DNA from 2 places in the Streptomyces sp. NPDC059008 genome. Region 2 is predicted to be linked to the other one. Evidence: riboswitches for the same ligand, from Rfam matches in the RefSeq annotation. Region 2 holds a riboswitch; the other holds the start of a gene.
The links. A riboswitch is a leader RNA that binds a small molecule or an ion and turns the genes downstream of it on or off. The one in region 2 is predicted to bind thiamine pyrophosphate.
Positions count from the first base shown of each region.

Region 1: another riboswitch for thiamine pyrophosphate. It lies ahead of thiO (glycine oxidase ThiO); the one in region 2 lies ahead of ACFWZH_RS21820 (thiamine ABC transporter substrate binding subunit).

Region 1 covers NZ_JBHYJC010000054.1:5,738-9,219, forward strand. The annotation lists gene ACFWZH_RS34815 (thiazole synthase) at 1-114, opposite strand, end outside; gene thiS (sulfur carrier protein ThiS) at 226-441, opposite strand; gene thiO (glycine oxidase ThiO) at 438-1,676, opposite strand; TPP riboswitch at 1,674-1,786, opposite strand; gene ACFWZH_RS34830 (NAD(P)/FAD-dependent oxidoreductase) at 2,011-3,252, shown strand; gene ACFWZH_RS34835 (Rv2175c family DNA-binding protein) at 3,435-3,482, shown strand, end outside.
Region 2 covers NZ_JBHYJC010000018.1:40,851-44,332, forward strand. The annotation lists gene ACFWZH_RS21815 (ABC transporter permease) at 1-233, opposite strand, end outside; gene ACFWZH_RS21820 (thiamine ABC transporter substrate binding subunit) at 272-1,375, opposite strand; TPP riboswitch at 1,480-1,600, opposite strand; gene rlmN (23S rRNA (adenine(2503)-C(2))-methyltransferase RlmN) at 1,634-2,740, opposite strand; gene ACFWZH_RS21830 (hypothetical protein) at 2,994-3,410, shown strand.

The DNA.
Region 1 (3,482 bases), on a different contig from region 2:
CGAGCCCTGCACGGTCGGGTCCAGCCGCCGCATGGCGACCGTCGTCAGCTCTGTACCGGAGGCGAGCAGCGCGCGCTCCAGGACGTCGAGGCTGGGCACCCCGCCGGTCCCCATGATCAGGCGGGACCGGAAGGTGGTGCCGGCGATGGTGAGGGGGTCGGGGCCGGCGGCGGACGGGGCGGGGGCCGCCCCTCGGGACACCTCGGTATCGGTCATGTCTGCGGATCAGCCTCCCTGGACCGCGGTGAGCACCTCGACGCGGTCACCTTCGGCGAGCGGGGTGGTGGGCCACTGGGTGCGCGGCACCACGACTTCGTTGAGCGCCGCGGCCACCCCGGTGGGCGCCGCGGACAGGGTCGCGACGAGCCGGTCGAGGGTGAGTCCGCCGGGGATCTCGCGGGCCTCGCCGTTGACCGACACGGAAACACTGGCGCTGCTCATACGGGCTGCTCCTCCAGGAAGCGGGCGCGCGCGGCCCCCGGGGCGGCGGTGAGGGTCCCGCCACGGGAGAAGCGCGCGGGGGTGAAGGGAAGGGCCTCGTCGGGGACGTTCCCGGTGGCCAGCACCTCGGCCATCACGTCACCGGTGACCGGCGTCAGCAGGACCCCGTTGCGGAAGTGCCCGGTGGCCAGGTGGAGGCCGGGCAGAGCGGTCGGCCCGAGGAGCGGCGCGTTGTCGGGGGAGGTGGGGCGCAGCCCGGCGCTGGTCTCCACCAGCGGCAGCTCGGTGATGCCGGGGACCAGCTCGTGGGCGTCCCGCAGCAGCTCGTAGACCCCGCCCGCGGTGACGGTGGTGTCCCAGCCCAGCTCCTCCATGGTGGCGCCGACGACCAGCTCGCCGTTCTCCCGCGGCACCAGGTAGAGGGGGTTGCCGCGCACGACCGCCCGTACGGTGCGCGACAGGAAGGCCGGGGACCCGGCGGGCACGTCCGGCAGCCGCAGCCGCAGCACCTGTCCCTTGACCGGCCGGACGGGCGGCAGCACCTCGTCGGGGACGCCGGTCAGGCGACCGATGTGGCTGCCCGCCGCGAGCACGGTCTGCCCGGCCGACAGCCGTGTGCCGTCGGCGAGTTCGGCGCCCGAGGCGCGGCCGCCGTCGAAGGTCAGCCGCTCGACCCGGCTCCGGTGGAGGACCACCCCGGCCCGTTCGCAGGCCACCAGCAGGGCGCTCGCCAGCCGCCGCGGGTCGACCTGGTGGTCGCCGTCGACCCGCAGGCCGCCGCGTACGCCGGGGGCCAGCATCGGCTCCAGGCGGCGGCACTCGCGGCCCGTGAGCCACTGTGAGTCCAGGCCCGAGCGGATCTGCAGGGCGTGCAGTTCGCGCAGGTGGGCGCGGTCGTCGGCGTCCAGCGCGACGGCCAGGGTGCCGCACCGCCGGTAGCCGATCGACGTCCCGGCCGCCTCCTCCAGCTCCTCGGTGAACCGCGGGTAGCGCCGCGCCGAGTCGAGATTGAGGGCCAGCAGGGTCTGCTCGCCGTAGTGGAGCTCGGTGACCGCGGCCAGCATTCCGGCCGCGACGCGGGCCGCGCCGCCACCGGGCGCCGGGTCGGCCACCGTGACGGTCAGCCCGCGGCCGGCCGCCCGCCAGGCGGTGACCAGGCCGATGACGCCGCCCCCGATGACGAGCACATCAGGGTGCCCGGTGACTGGTTTCGATGGTGTGGCAGATGGATGCATGGGCGTCCAGCCCCTCCCTTCGCCGGCATGACCCGGATCAGGTTCGTACGGTCGGAGGCCGGCCAGCCTCCCTCTCAGCCCGGTGCGTCCGGGCTCCCGCGAGTGCGTGTAGCCGTCACCCTAATACGGGGCGCGAGCCGGGGTAAGGGAACGGTCGGCGTACACGGGGGCCGCGGCTGTCGGGGGAGCGGCACCGGTGGCGCGTGCGTGGCCGTGCCGTCCCCGGAGCCCGCGGGGCGGGGCACGGGCCCCTGGAGCGCGGTCATGACGCTGTGTCAGAGATCTCGTCGCGCGGTGCTGCGAGCGGCGTCGCACACCGTCCTAGAGTGATCGGGTGAGCGAGCAGAGCACATCCTCCCAGTCTCCCGGCCACCCGCCGCGCGTCGTGATCGTCGGCGCCGGAATCGCGGGCGTGCAGACCGCGGTCGCCCTGCGTGAACAGGGGTGGCGCGGCGCGATCACGCTGCTCGGTGACGAGCCCCACCAGCCCTACGACCGCCCCCCGCTGTCCAAGGCGGTGCTGCTGGGCAAGGCGGACGGCTCCGCCTTCGACGTGGACTTCGCCGCGCTCGACATCGAGCTCCACCTCGACCGCCGGGTCACCGCCCTGGTGCCGGACGCCCACCGGGTCGAGACGGTCCGGGGCCCGGTCTCCTACGACTACGCGGTGATCGCGACCGGCGCCGCCCCGATCACGCTGCCCGGGAGCGAGGGCCTGCCCGGCGTCCACCTGCTGCGCACCCTCGACGACGCCGAGCGGCTGCGCCCGGTGCTCGCCGCCCAGCACGAGATCGTGGTCGTCGGGGCGGGCTGGATCGGCGCCGAGTTCGCCACCGCGGCGCGCGAGGCGGGCTGCGCGGTCACCGTCGTCGAGGCCGCCGACCGCCCACTGGCCGGGGCACTGCCCGCCGAGGTCGCCGCCCATATGGCCGGCTGGTACGCGGACGCCGGCGCCGAGCTGCGTACCGGCGCCCGGGTCGCGGCCGTCACCGCCGGCCTGGTCACCCTCGAGGACGGCGCCACGCTGCCCGCCGACGCCGTGGTCGTCGGGATCGGGGCCCGGCCCGCCACCGCCTGGCTGGCCGGCTCGGGCGTCGAGGTGTCCTCCGAGGACGGCTCGGTGCTGGCCGACGACCGGCTGCGCACCTCCGTGCCCGATGTGTACGCGGTCGGCGACTGCGCCTCCTTCCCGTCCGCCCGTTACGGCAGCCGTCTGCTGATCCACCACTGGGACAACGCCCTCCAGGGCCCCCGTACGGTCGCCGAGAACATCGCCCGCGGGGAGGCGGAGGGGATGGTCTACGACCCCGTCCCGTACTTCTGGTCCGAGCAGTTCGGCCGGTTCGTGCAGTACGCGGGCCATCACGGGGACGCCGACGAGCTGGTCTGGCGCGGTGACCCGGCCCAGGCCGCCTGGTCGGTGATCTGGCTGCGGGGCGGACGGCTCGTCGCGTTGCTGGCCGTGGGGCGGCCGAGGGACCTCGCCCAGGGGCGCAAGCTCATCGAGCGGGGTGTGACCCTCGACCGGGACCGGGCCGCGAACGCCGCCGTGCCGCTGAAGGCCGCGGTGCAGTAGGGCGGACCCGGGTGCCGGACTGCCGGGCGGGCGCGGCGGGCGTGGAGGCGCGCCGGACCTGTCCGTCGGCAGGTGTGCCGACGGCCGTGTCGACAGGCGTGTCGTCACCCTCCGGTGTGCCGGAGGCCCCTGATGGCGATGCCCGGCTACCGACTGTCAGTGCGAGGTGGCAGGCTTGTCCTGTGACCGAGATTGACGCAAACATCGATGGACTCGTCCCCGCCTGGCTC
Region 2 (3,482 bases):
AAGACATAGGCGCCGGGCAGCGCGATCAGCAGCGTCAGCCCGGTCGAGGCGGCCGCCTGCCAGAGGGTGAACCACAGCACGTGCACGACATCCGGGTCGCTCAGCACGGCGCCGAACCGGCTCAGTTGCCACTGCCCGCCGTCCTTGAGTCCGCGCCCGACGATCGCCACGACCGGGTAGGCGAAGAACAGCGCGAAGAAGGCGAGCGGCACGGCCATCAGGCCGAGCCGCACCGCCGTTCCCCGTGCGGGCCGTCTGCTGCGGGCGCCGGCTACTTCAGGACGAGCGAGGACCACTGCTTGATCCACTGTTCGCGGTTCTCGGCGATGTCCTTCGGGGCCAGCGTCGCCGGCTTGTCGATCTTCGCGCCGTAGGTGGTGAACAGCTCCGGCAGCTTGGCGTCCTTGCGCGCCGGGTTGACGAACATCTGCAGCGGCACGTCCTCCTGGAACTTCTTGCTCAGCAGGAAGTCCAGCAGCGCCTTGCCGCCCTTCTCGTTCTTCGCGCCCTTCAGGAGGCCGCCGAACTCGATCTGGCGGAAGCAGGTGCCGGTCGCGACGCCGGTCGGGGCCTGCTCGGGCGCCGGCTTCTTGCCGAGCACCTCGACGGGCGGGCTGGAGGCGTAGGAGACCACCAGCGGCTTGTCGCCCTTGCCCTTGCCGGCCCCGGAGCCCGAGAACCGCTCGTTGTAGGCCTGCTCCCAGCCGTCGACGACCTCGACGCCGTTGGCCTTGAGCTTCTTCCAGTAGTCCTGCCAGCCTCCCCCACTCTCGGCTTCGCTCGAGCGGGAGGTGCCCCCATCGCCGTAGGTGGCGACGGTGGCGAGCTGGAAGGCGAGCCCCGGGGAGGAGGTCGCGGCGTTCTCCGTGACGAGCAGCCCCTTGTACCGGGGCTTGATCAGATCGTCGAAGGTCTTCGGCGGCGCGATCTTGTGCCGGTCGAAGTAGGCCCGGTCGTAGTTGACGCAGATGTCGCCGTAGTCGAGCGGGGTGACGCGGTGCCTGCCCTTGTCGAGCTGCAGCGCGGCCGGGACGCTGTCCAGCCCCTTGGCCTGGTACGGGCTGAAGAGGTCCTCGTTCAGGCCGCGTGAGAGCAGGGTGTTGTCGATGCCGAAGAACACATCGCCCTGGGGGTTGTCCTTGGAGAGGATCGCCTGGTTGACGGCCTTGCCGGCGTCTCCGCTCTTGAGGAGCGTGACCTTGTAGCCGCTCTCCTTCTCGAAGGCCTTGAGCAGCGGCTTGGGGAAGGAGTCGTGGCTGACGAGCGTGACGGTCTTGGCGTCCGCGTCGCCGCCCGAGGTGCCGCATGCGGCGAGCGCGGTCATGCCGAGCGCGGCGGTGAGGGCGCTCGCGGTGATCCTGCTGGTGGTTCTCACTGATTTCCTCCTGGCTGGCCAGGAAGAGACGCGGCCCCGCCCGGTGTCCGCAGCTCACGGCGTCCGAAGACGCGCGCGAAGGACATCCGGGCAGGGCGCAACAGCATGAGTGACGACCGAACTTCCTACCCGGAATGACCCGGGCGAGGTTCAAGGGTCTGCGGGCACCGTAGGACTACGACGCTTCCGCACTCTCAGCGCTGTGGCGCTCCCCTGTCGGAATGTGCATTTGTTCGACGACACCGTACCAGCGGGCGCTCAGCGCTCCGAGGCGGCGAGCTGCCCGCAGGCCCCGTCGATCTCCTGACCGCGGGTGTCGCGGACGGTCACCGGCACGCCGTGCGCCTCGATGGCCTGGACGAACGCCCGCTCGTCCTCAGGGCGCGAGGCGGTCCACTTCGAGCCGGGCGTCGGGTTCAGCGGAATCAGGTTCACATGGACCCGCTTGCCCTTGAGCAGCCGTCCCAGCAGGTCACCGCGCCATGCCTGGTCGTTGATGTCCCGGATCAGGGCGTATTCGATCGAGATGCGCCGCCCGGACTTCTCCGCGTACTCCCAGGCCGCGTCCAGCACCTCACGCACCTTCCAGCGCGTGTTGACGGGGACGAGGGTGTCGCGCAGCTCGTCGTCCGGCGCGTGCAGCGACACCGCGAGCCGGCACTTGAAGCCCTCGTCGGCGAACCGCAGCATCGCCGGGACCAGGCCGACCGTGGAGACCGTGATCCCGCGCTGGGACAGGCCCAGGCCGTCCGGCTCGGGGTCGGTCAGCCGCCGGATGGCGCCGACCACCCGGTTGTAGTTGGCGAGCGGTTCGCCCATCCCCATGAAGACGATGTTGGACAGCCGCGCCGGTCCGCCCGGCACCTCGCCGTCGCGCAGCGCGCGCATCCCGTCCACGATCTGGTGCACGATCTCGGCGGTGGACAGGTTGCGGTCCAGCCCCGCCTGGCCCGTGGCGCAGAACGGGCAGTTCATTCCGCAGCCGGCCTGCGAGGAGATGCACATGGTGACCCGGTCCGGGTAGCGCATCAGCACCGACTCGACGAGCGTGCCGTCGTGCAGCTTCCACAGGGTCTTGCGGGTGGTGTCGTTGTCGCACGAGATGTGCCGTACGACGTTCATCAGGTCCGGCAGCAGCTCGCTCGCCAGCTTCTCGCGCGCCGCCGCCGGGATGTCGGTCCACTGCGCCGGGTCGTGCGCGTAACGGGCGAAGTAGTGCTGCGACAGCTGCTTGGCGCGAAACGGCTTCTCGCCGATCGCGGCCACCGCTTCACGGCGCTCGACGGGGGTGAGATCGGCAAGGTGCCGAGGGGGCTTCTTGGCCCCGCGCGGCGCGACGAAAGTGAGTTCTCCGGGTGCAGGCATGGTGGGTCCAGTGTCGCAGATCATCTGAGGCGCCCCAGGTGACGGCGGGGTGGGGACGGTCACCCTCCGTCGTCATCCGTCATCGTCGGCCCACCTCGCAGGCCCAGGGACGGCCCAGCGGCTCCCTGTTCCAGCGACTGCGACCCTGCCGCACGACGGCTGCGCGTCCGCCCCTATACGAGTCTGGCATCCCACTGGGGCCCGGCACGAAAGGCAACGTGCGGTACGAATCAGCTGACCTAGCCTCTTGAGGATGCGCATAGATCAGATGGCCCCCTGGCTCCACGAGCATGATGCGGCCCCGCAGACCGTGCTCCTATCGGCCCAGTTCGATGCGTACCTCAGCGCGCTCCCGTGGGCAGGCAGCGGGATCGACTGGCGGAACCTGCCGCACCGCTCGCTGGCGCTGGACGGCATCTCGGACGACGAGGTTGTGCATTGGGCCCGTCAGACGCCCTTGGCCTTGCACGCCCATGTCCTCGTCATCGACTCGGCTACGGAGCCAGGGGTGCTGTGCCGCTTCGAGGACGCCATGCGGGACTTCGAGCTGCTCTCCAACCGACCCGAGCTCTATATGTGCGGCACCGATCTCGTGAACGGTGAGGTACAGCCGGCCTTTCACCGCTTCATCGAGCGACGGTCGTTCCTGACCCTCACCGCCCGGGTATGAGGTCGGCCGCGGCCGGGATGGCGGGCGACCACTGCCTCGCAAGTTCACCCGGCCACCTGCCGGGGTCTGTGT